DNA from 3 places in the Shouchella rhizosphaerae genome. Region 2 is predicted to be linked to each of the others. Evidence: predicted binding sites of a transcription regulator. Region 2 holds the regulator's gene; each other region holds the start of a gene.
What was found. Region 2 encodes Rex, which represses fermentation and respiration genes when NADH is low (regulators of the CRP and FNR family bind a similar motif). Its sites were predicted from a motif close to TTGTGAAATATTTCACAA; they were not measured.
Positions count from the first base shown of each region.

Region 1: the regulator Rex is predicted to act here: its motif matches at 2,687-2,704, upstream of V5G21_RS12995 (nitrate/nitrite transporter).
Region 3: the regulator Rex is predicted to act here: its motif matches at 2,478-2,495, upstream of V5G21_RS07865 (AtpZ/AtpI family protein).

Region 1 covers NZ_CP144921.1:2,626,677-2,630,889, reverse strand. The annotation lists gene V5G21_RS13005 (extracellular solute-binding protein) at 1-165, opposite strand, end outside; gene V5G21_RS13000 (YwiC-like family protein) at 319-1,053, opposite strand; gene V5G21_RS12995 (nitrate/nitrite transporter) at 1,117-2,625, opposite strand; gene V5G21_RS12990 (response regulator transcription factor) at 2,849-3,496, opposite strand; gene V5G21_RS12985 (PAS domain-containing sensor histidine kinase) at 3,493-4,213, opposite strand, start outside.
Region 2 covers NZ_CP144921.1:2,779,991-2,784,203, reverse strand. The annotation lists gene V5G21_RS13855 (methionine ABC transporter ATP-binding protein) at 1-559, opposite strand, end outside; SAM riboswitch class I at 636-742, opposite strand; gene tatC (twin-arginine translocase subunit TatC) at 868-1,614, opposite strand; gene V5G21_RS13845 (twin-arginine translocase TatA/TatE family subunit) at 1,637-1,828, opposite strand; gene V5G21_RS13840 (redox-sensing transcriptional repressor Rex) at 1,845-2,480, opposite strand; gene V5G21_RS13835 (ABC-F family ATP-binding cassette domain-containing protein) at 2,648-4,213, shown strand, end outside.
Region 3 covers NZ_CP144921.1:1,562,422-1,566,634, forward strand. The annotation lists gene V5G21_RS07845 (F0F1 ATP synthase subunit delta) at 1-5, opposite strand, end outside; gene atpF (F0F1 ATP synthase subunit B) at 2-487, opposite strand; gene atpE (F0F1 ATP synthase subunit C) at 594-809, opposite strand; gene atpB (F0F1 ATP synthase subunit A) at 882-1,565, opposite strand; gene V5G21_RS21420 (ATP synthase subunit I) at 1,605-1,970, opposite strand; gene V5G21_RS07865 (AtpZ/AtpI family protein) at 2,003-2,227, opposite strand; gene V5G21_RS07870 (S8 family serine peptidase) at 2,586-4,213, opposite strand, start outside.

The sequences.
Region 1 (4,213 bases), 150 kb from region 2:
ATGCTTGATGACATTAAGCGTCACCGGCTCTTCAAACGTTTGTGGCAACTCATTTGCAGATGCGACTGGTTCGACTGAGCTTTCCTTTTGGTTTGACTCTTCGCTACACCCAGCAAGCACCAGCGTGAGCATGCCAAAACATAAATAAGTGATTTTCGTCTTCATGCTTGCTCCCCCCTCATTAATGAAAACCCTTTCATAAATGAGTGTACGCGCTTTTCTCGTTCGGATAAATAGGAGTTTTTTAAGCTTTACGGTATTTCTTTGTGAATGATCGGGCTCCCTTGAGTAAACAGAAAAAAGCCCTTAAGAGGGCTTTCAGACTGATAGAAAAATCACCACTGCCACAATAAGAAACTGAACGGCGTCGACAATTTCCAGAATGCCCACTTTCATTGGTTTCATGGTTGTACCGGAAAACTTTAGGGCGCGCAGCAGTGGAAATAAATACGCCAGGCTCAGCCATGGATTGCCGAACAACAATGGCACCGCTAAAATGACAACATGATAGATCTTCGAGTAGTATGTATATGGCCTGTTCTTCCGCTCACGAAATACGGATTTTACGAAAAACACCGTCCCGGTAAAATAGAGGAAATTAAACAGAACCACAGCCGTAAGCCCGTTATCGAACCTGCCTCCACCTAGAAAATAAGCGGCTGCACCTCCAGTGCAGAACAGCAGAATCGCACAAATATCATTGAATAGCGCGCGCTCCGCTTTTCGGCGAACGTGCCAGATATGGACCATCATGAATGCAAGCAGTACAGGCGCGAATCCTAGCAACAAAGGTTCCAGCAGCACGACTGGAATGAGAAACGCAGCAGCGCTGGCAGCATAGCCGAACCCCCATTTTAACCAGCTTCTTTTCTTGCTCCCCCTCCTTAACGCTTGCAACAATGGATAGGAAGCTAAATACAGCAACAGCCAGGCAAGGAAGAGCGGCAGATGGAGCAACACGGGCTGTGCGGCCATCATGCCGATGATATAGGGCACGCTGATCATCGCCCAGCCGCCATGCTCTCGTGGAAGGACCACTTTTGTTTTTTTCATCTCTTCGCCCCCCTTTTTCAGCCGAGTGGAGCGTGCTTGTCGCCCCTAGCTTGCTCATTTGACTCAGGCGTGCTTCCTTGGGGGGTGATCTGTAATATCGCTGAAGGTGCCGACATAATGAACGATGTCCCCGGTTTCGTCCTTTACAGCATTGATGGTTAACAGTTCGAGATACTCTTCCCCATTCTTTCTGCGGTTCCAAATTTCACCCTGCCAGCTGCCCTTCTCCATAATTTCCGTCCACATGATCTGATAAAATGCCGATGATTGCCGCCCTGATTTAAGCAAGTTTGGATTCCTGCCCAATACTTCCTCTTCTTCGTAACCCGTCAATCTCGTAAAGGCGGGATTCACAGCATGTATGCGCTTTTTAGCATCAGTCACCAAAATGCCTTGACCAGTCGAGTTGAACACTTGGGAAGCAACAGTCAATTTGTCCTGATAATACATCCATACGACTAGCACAAAGCTGGCGAGCGCAACCTGCGATAAAGCCATGAATCCAATCGAGTATTGACCTGTCACTGAATGGATGAACGAGAGCATCAACGGCGGGAAAAATCCACCCAAACCGCCCATCATCGATACGATTCCATTGACAATGCCTGCTTGTTTATTAAAATAAAACGGCACCAACTTAAAAATAATGCCGTTGCCAAGACCTGCACAAACGGCTATCGTCAGACATCCAACCGTATACAAAGCGAGTGATGGGGAAAACGCCAGCACCACCGCCGCCAATGTCATACCGATAAATACCCCCATTAGCAAAAACAAAGGCTTGAATTTATCGGCAAGCCACCCTCCAACGGGACGGAGAAACGTTGCAATCAAGATAAAGCCTGCGGTCCGCAGCCCTGCATCCACTTTCGGCAGCTCGAAGTGACTGACCAAAAAATTCGGCAAATAGACAGTGAAGGCCACAAAAGAGCCAAACGTAATGAAATAAAAGAGTGAGAAATACCATAATTTGTCGTTTTTATATACACCCTTGACCTGTTCCATAATCGGGGTTTTGACTTTCGTTTCTTTGCGGTCGCCGAAGACGGCGTTTAGGGCAACAAATACCAGCAGCAAAATTAAGTATAGTTGGACGGTAGCTGACCAGCCGATCTGCGTAGCAATGACTGGCGCTGCAAATGTCGTGATCGCCGTCCCCAAATTGCCCATTCCATATATGCCGTTTACTAGACCTAGCTTTTCCTTCGGATGGTATTTAGGTAACGAAGTGACCCCCACCGAAAACACCGCTCCTCCGATACCAAGAAACAATCCCCCGACCACGAGATGGGTAAAACTTGTCGCGATGCTGATAAAGTAAACCGGAAACAATAGCAGAATAAAACTAGTGATAAACACCATTCGCGCGCCCACGACGTTGGCGTAATAGCCGAGAGGAATCCGTAGAACCGATCCAAGAACAACAGGGATTGCGGTTAAGATAGCAACCCGATCGGCGGGAATTGCAATATCTTCCTGTATAAAGGGCAACAGCGCCGAGATGATTACCCACACCATAAACCCTAGTACTAGATTCATCGTTTGCAGCGGTAGCTGCAGCTTATTGATCATTCTCATCACCTTTTCTGTGCATAATGAATGGCTCTTGCGCTTGATCCCCGTCTCTTATTTTAAGTGAATTTATTCACAAACATAATAGGGAAGTTCCCTGATTCTTACCAAGGAACTTCCCTATGATCTTATCAACAGACTCCCTAAAGCCCTTTAAAAAGAAGTAGATAAACGAAGATTCTGCCAATCCCTAACATAATAAATGGCCGTGTAGCACACGGCTCTAAAAATCTAGCAGTTTTTTCTTCAACGCATATTCAACCAACTCCGGCCGGCTCTTCAGATTAAGCTTCTCCATGATTTTAGCCTTATGCGCCTCGACGGTCTTGACGGATACATACAGCTTCTCGGCAATCTCCTTGTTCCCAAAGCCTTTTGCAATCAACGGCAATATTTCAACCTCTCGCTGGGACAAGCCGTTGAACAGATCTTGCTCGGCCCTTTCGCTGTCTTTTTTTATGAATTCCCGGACCAAAGAAGTAGCCATTTGAGGATGAATATAAGTGCCACCAGAATGAACCGTTCGTATGGCCGATAGGAGTTCGTCATCAGGCGCGTTTTTGAGCACATACCCTGCTGCTCCATTCTTGAGTACATGAAACAAGTAATCCTCGTCATCATACATGGTCAAAATAATAATTTTCGTATCTGGAAACTCGCTGCTGATTTTGCCTGTGGCAATGAGCCCACTTTCCCCGGGGGGCATGCTTAAATCCATTAGCAGCACATCTGGACGATGCCTTGCCACCATTGCGTAGGCTTCCAGGCCATCGGCTGCGGTGGCTACCACCTCCATATCCGGCTGATAGTTCAAAATCATAGAAAACCCGCTTCGAACGACAGCATGATCGTCTGCAATGACAATTTTCATGCCCCCACCTCCCGTTTCTCCTTTATCTTCGGCAGCGGGATGCTTAGCTGAACAGTAGTCCCTTCGCCCACGGCGGAGTGGATCGTAAACTGACCGCCCACCAGCTCGGTCCGCTCACGCATTCCATACAAACCGAGTCCAGTTCCCTTTGCTTCGTTAATGACCATATCAAATCCCACGCCCTCATCTCTAACCACCAGTTGAAGCTGACCGTGCTCCTCGCACAGCCGCACGTAGACCTCATCAGTTTCTGCATACTTCAAGGCGTTAAGCACGGCCTCTTGACATACACGATAAACGACCGTCTCAATTTCGCTTCCATAGCGAGCTGCGGCAAGCTCTGCGGAAAACTTCACCAGCAGTCCGTAATTTTTCTCCATCCACTTAAAATGGGAGCGAAAGGCTGCTTCCAGCCCGAGATCATCTAGCGAAGAGGGGCGCAGCTCCACCGCTAAATGGCGGATGTCATCGAGCAGCCGTGTCAAAGATTGCTCGGTATGCTGGAGCTTCTTCAGCACATCTTCCCCGACATCCATATATTTGACAACACGCAGGTCGACGAGTGAGCTTAACAGTTCCTGGGCTACGCTGTCATGAAGCTCCCGAGAAATCCGCTTACGCTCGTCCTCCTGTGCTTTAATGACATATTTAAGCATATGATTGCGCTGTAGCATCTCCTGCGTTTTCTGCTGCTTCGTCAGATCCAGCAACATGAGC
Region 2 (4,213 bases):
TCAACTTTTTTAATAACGCCAAAATCGATTTAGTTGTTGTTGGGTCAAGCGCAGATGTGGCTTCATCACACAACAGCACGCTTGGTTTGTTGGCTAGCGCTCGGGCAATGCCAACACGTTGCTTTTGGCCGCCAGAAAGCTGCGCTGGATACGCATTGCGTTTATTCGAAAGGCCAACAAGCTCTAGCAGTTCTTCCACCCTGGCTGGAATTAGATCCGCTCTCACGCCAGCAGCTTTTAAAGCAAAGGCAATATTGCCGAATACCGTTTTTTGGTTAATTAAATAAAAATGTTGAAAAATCATGCCGATCTTTAGACGTGCTTGCCGAAGCTCGCGTGTACCTAGTTTGGTCAAATCCAAGCCGTCAACACGAATCGTCCCACTCGTCGGCCGCTCTAATAAATTAATACAGCGAAGCAGTGAACTTTTGCCCGCTCCGGAGTAGCCAACGATACCAAAAATCTCCCCTTTGCCTACTTTAAAAGAAACATTGTCTACGCCGATAACACGTTTTTTCTTTGTTTTGTATACTTTTGTTAACTCGCTTGCCTCAATCATCGGTTCTCCACTCCTACATAAAAAAGCTTCTCTCATCATCATGAAAGAAGCTGCGAAAATCCGTTTCCGTTTTTCCGGCTTATCTTTCAGAATGATCCCATTCTGCAGGAATTGGCACCTTCCCCGTAACGGGAGGTTGCTGGACGTCATTGGGCCTAATCCCTCAGTCGCTCTTGATAAGTCCTTTTTTAATTGATGTAACCCGTATATTACGCTTTTTAAACAAAATTGTCAAAACATTTATCGGCAGCAACGCCAAAAACACGTTTTTCAATGTGAAAAACATGTTTTGGTTTTGTATGTTTGTTTCATTTAGCACTTTCTTGGCCATTATGGTCGGTAGTTCCATGGTATTTTCGGTATGTAATCGCCGAAATGGTAATGCTGATCTCATATAAAATAAGCATCGGCACCGTAACAAACAGATGCGACGTTAATTCAGGGGGTGTAATAATGCCAGCGATCACAAGCAAGGCAAAATACGCGTATTTACGGATTTTCCGCAGGAATGCTGGCGTGACCACTCCTAGCCTCGTTAAAAACATCACAACTACCGGGAGCTGAAACAAAAGCCCAAAAGGGATGGTCAGTTGGAACAAAAATGAAAAGTATTCATTGATTCCATACATCTCATTTATTTCGAGGCGGTCGGCCATTTGCCCCATAAAAGAAATGACAAAAGGCAATAAAATAAAATAGGAAAAAGCAATTCCTGCCAAAAACAATAGGAACGCAATTGGAATGTACGCGAGCGTCGCTTTTTGTTCGTTTTCTTTTAATCCCGGTGAAACAAAGGCCCATAATTGGTACAAGATCACTGGAATGATAAGCACAAGCGCTGTTATGACAGCAAAGTTCATATAGACACGAAGCGGGTCGGTCAATCGAAAAGCATTAAACGGCATATCAGCGGCTTGGGGGGAGTTCTGCAAAAACGTAATAACGGGAACCGCCAAGAAAAAACCGCCAATAAGCGCGACAATAAAAAAGGCGAGGACCACAAAAATCCTGCGCCTTAGCTCTTCCGCGTGATCCATAATGGACATGTCTTGCATAGGGACACGCCCTTTTCTGCCTTTACGCTTTTTCTTTTTGGACGTTTGTTGATTTGGTGTCATCATCGTCATCCGCTAATCCTTTGGTAGCATTTTTAAACTCACGCAATGTGCTTCCCGCTGCTTTTCCGAGTTCCGGCAGCTTTTTCGGCCCGAAAATTAGCAATGCGACTAGTGCAATTAATACGACACTCCCTACAGAAAGTCCTCCCATTGTTGTTGCCTCCTTCTTATAGTGGGTAATGCTTTAAAAAGTAAACAAGCGCCTGCAGTTCCACTGCAAGGTCAATATGATGAACGCGAATATGGGCTGGTACGGATAAGCGCACTGGGGTAAAGTTTAAAATCCCTTCAATTCCCGCTTTAACGAGGCGGTCGGCACTTTTTTGTGCCTGGGAAGCAGGCACAGTCAGAACCGCAATCGAAACATTTTGCAACCCAATTTCTTCAAGCTTGTCCCAGTTATACACAGGAACTTCGCCGACTTTTGTACCAATTTTTTTTTCATCGACATCAAAAGCATGGGTGATCACGGTATTGTTGTTTTTTGAAAAATTATACTGCAATAATGCAGTTCCAAGGTTTCCTACACCGACTAAAATCACGTTTGTCCGCTCATCTTGGTCTAACGTCTCCCTAAAAAAAGAAAGGAGATATTGGACATTATACCCATACCCTTTTTTTCCTAACGCGCCAAAGTAAGAAAAATCTCTTCGGATTGTTGCAGAATCTACTTTTACTGCCTGGCTTAATTCAGTTGAAGAAACCCGCTGTTTTCCGGCAGCATGCAAGCTTTCGATAAAGCGGTAATAAAGCGGCAAGCGTTTTGCTGTTGCCTGAGGAATCTTCAGTTGTTCTGATTTCATGTCCGCCCCTTTCTGAGCTTTGGCTGCTGGCGCAGCATGATTCAACTCTATTGTACACGATTTTCGCTAAAATGAAAGAGCTCTCATTATGAACCTTTATTGTTGTTTCGATCTAAATTGATGTACACTTATTAAAGAACTTATTATGAACGCGAGGTTTGCTTTTTATGATTGTACTACAATGCGTAAACGTATCAAAGGCTTTTGGCACAGAACCTGTGCTCGAACAGGTGAAATTAGAAGTACAGGCGAGAGATCGAGTAGGCTTAGTCGGGCGAAACGGGGCAGGCAAATCGACGCTTTTAAAAATAATTACTGGTGAAATGAGCCAAGATACAGGCGAAATCGTCATTCCAAAGCAAACAACAATTGGCTACCTAGCCCAGCATACGGGGCTTGCTTCAAACCGTTCTATTTGGGATGAAATGCTTGAAGTGTTTGCGCCGCTGTTGGAAATGGAACGCTCACTGCGTACGTTGGAACAGCAGATGGCCAATCCAGAGGCGATAGAGCAAAACAATTACCAAAAACTGCTTTCTGAATACGACCAGTTGCAGCTCGCTTTTAAAGATTCCGGTGGCTACCAATACGAAGCGGATATTCGCAGTGTGCTGGCTGGACTCCATTTTCATCATTTTGATTACAGCACAGCCATTTCTACGCTTAGCGGCGGGCAGAAAACAAGGCTCGCTTTAGCCAAACTGCTCCTTTCGAAACCAGACATTCTTGTCCTTGATGAACCAACGAACCATCTGGATATGGAAACATTGTCTTGGCTCGAACAGTATTTGGCTAACTACTCTGGGGCAATTTTAGTCGTATCCCATGACCGTTATTTTCTGGACAAACTTGTGACGAAGACAGTGGAATTATCACGGGGCAAAACGACAACTTTTCACGGGAACTATAGCCATTACCTCGACGAAAAAGCAAAACGGTATCAACAAGCAGTCAAACAATACGAGAAACAGCAAGAGGAAGTCGCCAAATTAGAAACATTTATTGCCAAAAACATTGCCCGTGCTTCGACTACGAAACGAGCCCAAAGCCGAAGAAAGCAACTCGAAAAAATGGACATGGTTGATCGCCCTGATGGCGATAAATCAGTTGTTTTTTCGTTTAACATCAACAAGCAAACAGGAAACGACGTGCTCACCATCCGTGACTTAGCTGTCGGATACGGACAAGACACAGTGTTTGAAGGCTTGCATCTTTCATTAACACGAGGTGAATCAGTCGGGTTAATTGGTGAAAATGGAGCAGGCAAATCGACATTATTAAAAGCCATTACCCAACAACTCTCCCCACAAAAAGGGTCGATCATTTACGGCAGCAATGTCGTTATTGGCTACTACGATCAAGAACAAGCAAAACTGTCGAGCAACAAAACCGTTTTACATGAATTATGGGACGAGTATCCCACTACTCCCGAAAAAGACATCCGCGCGGTGCTTGGCCGGTTTTTATTTACTGGCGACGATGTCCTCAAACCCGTTTCCTCACTAAGCGGCGGCGAGAAAGCCCGTGTCGCACTCGCCAAATTAATGATGCAGCAAGCCAATTTTCTCATTTTAGACGAGCCGACAAACCATTTGGACTTGGATGCTAAAGAAGTATTGGAAGCCGCACTGCTGGACTATCCAGGGACAATTTTATTTGTTTCCCATGACCGTTACTTTATTAATCGCCTAGCGACGCGAATCATCGAATTGGATCAAGGTGACACAAATGTT
Region 3 (4,213 bases), 1.2 Mb from region 2:
CTCATAGCTCTTCGCTCGCTTGTTTAAGATACTCTTGGACAAGCTGGTCTTGCTCGCTTGCGTCAAGTTCTTTTTCAATAACTTTCTGTGCAATTAAGACAGAGAGAGACGCAACCTGTTCGCGAAGAGCGGCTACAGCCTGGTCTTTTTCGTTTTGGATTTCCGCCAACGCTTGCTGATGAATGCGCTGTGCTTCTTCTTTGGCGGCGCGGACCATTTCCTGCCCTTGCTGTTCGCCTGCTTTTTTTGCATTTTCAATCAGTTCACGCGCTTCGACTCGCGCCTTTTGCATTTCTTCCCGCTGTTCTGCAAGCAGTTTTTCAGCTTCCTTGCGGTTTTGTTCCGCTGAATCAATTTGCTCATTAATCATATCTTGCCGTTTTTGCATGACGCCAAGAAGCGGCTTGAGGGCAAATTTAGAAAGAATTAAAAGCAACACAGCGAATGCCAATAGTTGGTAGAGGGCTGTGCCCCATTCGATGACCATGTTTACACCCCTTTTGCAGAAGTAATCGTCCTTGCATAAATAAAGGCGAGAGGTTCTGTTTTGTAGAACACTGTCGCCCCTCTAGTCAAACTATAAAATGTTTGCGTTACCCCATAAAGAAGAGTAAGAACGCAATAACGATCGCAATAATCGGAACGGCCTCTGCAAGTGGCGCGCCAATAAACATGAGCGTTTGTAGCGTACCGCGTTGTTCTGGTTGACGTGCAGTTCCTTCAATTACTGCCTTAACGATAATGGCTACGCCAATTGCTCCCCCGATTGCTGCAAGACCTGCTGCAATCCCAATCGCTAATTCTGTCATTAGATAAATCCTCCCTTAAGGTTTAAATTTTTATAGTAACTAATGCTCTGAAATTGAGCGAGAATCACGAAATTAATGTTGTTCCACTTTGTGGGACATGTACACCATTGCCAACATCGCAAAAATGTACGCTTGCAATGAACCAATAAAAATACTAAATGCTTGCCACACAATGAGCGGCACAAAAGCGAAGATGCCCCAATAAACCGCTGTCGTTCCTAACGAAACGAGAAGAAGCATAAGAATTTCTTTCGCATAAATATTCCCAAAAAGTCGCATGCCAAGAGTTAACGCATTTGACCCTTCCTCAATCACTTTAAATGGAAACAAAAACCATTTTGGTGTAAACCAACTTTTCCCATAAGTGGATGGGCCTGTCACCATGATTCCATAAATATGGGTCAAAACGACAATAAATACAGCCATTGTCAGTGTTAGAACCGGATCAGACGTCGGCGATTTCCAAAAAACGTTATGGCCTTCTTTTGTTACTAATTCAAATGGAATCCCCATCATATTAGCAACAAACACATAGAAAAGCAGCGCATACGCGAGGACAATAAAACGGCCGCCCACTTTCCAATCCATGTTCGCCTTAATGATTCCACGACAAAAGTCCACTACCCACTCGATAAAATTTTGAAGCCCAGTCGGACGCATAGCCAATTTGCGGCAGCCAATGACTGTAATAATCACCACGATGGCCATTGCAATCGTCGTCGTTATCATGGTTGTCCCATTAAAGAGCAAACCCATGAATTCAAATTGATATTGATGATGTTCCGGCAAACTATTTCACCTCTTTCGTATGAGAGCTTTTATGAACATGTCGACCATCATCACACCGTATAGCAGCCCTAGCCCAACCACAACCGCAACAATATGGATGTTTTCTGGAAATTGAAGAGCCAGCCAAATCGCTATGAACGCAAAGATGAGTCGAAACACAAATCCCAATCCCGCGAAAACCATAAAGGGTCGTTTCGACGGAGCGACGTTCGTTCCTATGACGCTTGCGTTGTGGTAAGTGATCCACAAATTCAAATAGCTGACAGAGACGCCTAATAAAAGGCCGAGGAAAATCGTTTGGAGTGGTGTAAAGATAGAACCTATGACGAAAATGAGACTGATAAATCCAACTATACACGAATAATGCCACATTTGCTGTTTTAGAAGGCTTTTCGGTTCCGGCACTATTGATCGTCTCCTAAAAATGGCTGAACCGCTTTATAAATGCCATATGTACCAGTCCCTAGGCCAGCTAACAAGCAAATAATCAAAAAAAGGGGTTCTAACCCAAACAATTTGTCGAGCCAAAGTCCAAGAAATAACCCGCCAACAACACCACCGATAACGTAGGAAGTGATGATGGACACAAGCGCAAACGCACGCATCGGATTCCGGTTTGGTTTAGACAATGAAACGACCTCCATCGCATATTGCAAACCCATTCATAACGCACATGTAACCCTTATCATGAGGACCCTTATAATCGTACAATAGCCACCCCCACGTGTCAACGAATTTTACAAGGAAATCACAAGAGTTATGAAAGAGCCTCGATTTGTTCACACAACTGTCATAGTATTGTTTGAGATTTCCCAAATAAAGCGCTACCTATATGCATAGAGGCATTTTTTGCCCTATCCGCTACATTAAAAATGGCGATTGTGTTGCAATTCACCTGCTGGAAGAACGATAACCGATTGACAAAACGCTCTGCATATGTCCAAATACACGAAAAAAACCGCCTGAGAATGCGGTTTTTTTCATGTATTAGCCTTCTTTTGGGAAAAGCGGCGGCTCCCCGACATCAATGAACGCCTCGATTGTGTCTTTTACGCCTTCACTTTTCGCAAACACTAACGCTCTGTATCGGCCTGGAGCCACATTTAAATCAGATAGCTCGCCGCTTACCATTCCACGCTCAGAATGTTCGTGGGAGACTAGGACATCTACAAATTCAAACGTATCGGGATCAAATAAGGCAATCCCTGATTCTTCTGCCCCTCCTGGCAAATAGTACTCGTAGTAATAACTATTTTTAGCATCTCCATGGACAAATTGAAAGGCCATCACCCGCGGGTAATTCGGCTCTTCCATAAACAACACATACGGAAGGCGGATCGTGTCGCTCCCGCCTGTAATTTCGACCGTGCCGGCATGGAGCCCTTCTTGCAAAAGCGCCGGATCAATGTCAGCAGCGAGTGTCACTTGCTTTTTTTCATTGGGACCAACGGTTACCGAAAAAGGGGTTTCCCACTCAATTCCATCCAACTCTCCAAGCGGTGGAACAATATGGTACACTCTCGCTTTGCTTTCCATGTTTTCAATCGTGACCGTTAGCTCCCTTTTTGTACGTGGTGCTTTTTTTTCCCAAGTGCCGAATGTTAGCGAACTCGGGTAGACAAGTGTCTTCGTTTCGAGCGCCTTGTCTACTTGCAACCTTCCAGCACCTTGTTCGTGGGGCATGTACTCCCTTCCTTGTTCATCGACTAAACACTTCGTTGTGTTCATTAAAGCCGCTTTTACTTGTTCAGGGTTCCAGTCTGGATGCTGTTGGATCAAAAGAGCCGCCGCCCCTGCCACATGGGGGCTGGCCATACTCGTTCCATTTAAGCCTAAATAACCTTTTGGTACAGTACTCTGAATCGCCACTCCTGGAGCAACGAGATCGGGTTTCACTTCCCATGTTTCAGTAACCGGCCCTCTCGAACTAAACGACGCCAGCAAGTCTTGCTTTTGTTCATAGCCAGTGCGCACGGACAGTTCTTTTTTTGAATGGTCCAGTTGTTCAAGCAGCCATTCGCCGTCTTCTTTGCTTAGGCTTGCCCCGATTAAGTCAACGGACTGCATAACGCCCCCTGCAAAACTTCCTTTTAAATTATTGTAAATTAAAATCCCAGTTGCCCCCGCTTTTCGTGCTGTCTCCATTTTTTCAGCAAAAGTAGAACGACCCCTTTTTACTAAAACGAGCTTTCCTTTTGCATCAACGTCCTTATAATCAGAAACAAGTCCATGTCCCGCTTCGACAACGGGAATGTCACGCTTAAGCTTCCATGGCTTTGCGCCAACGAGTGGCGTTAATTCAAGCCGGCGCTCCTTTTCATTCGTCAATGTCATATACGGAATTTCCACTGGCGGGAGAGAGGCACCGACAGAGATCGCTTTCGCCGAAGTCCCAGGTGAACCGACAGTCCACATATTTGGCCCGCTGTTGCCACTTGAAGTCACAGCGACTACGCCTTTGTCAACTGCGCGATCCAAAGCAAGGCTAGTTGGCCAATCTGGTCCATTTACCGTATTTCCAAGTGACAAATTCAAAACGTCCACTCCATCGGCAACCGCTTTTTCAATCGCTTCCAACACTTGTTCAGTCGTCCCTTGCCCACCTGGCCCAAGGG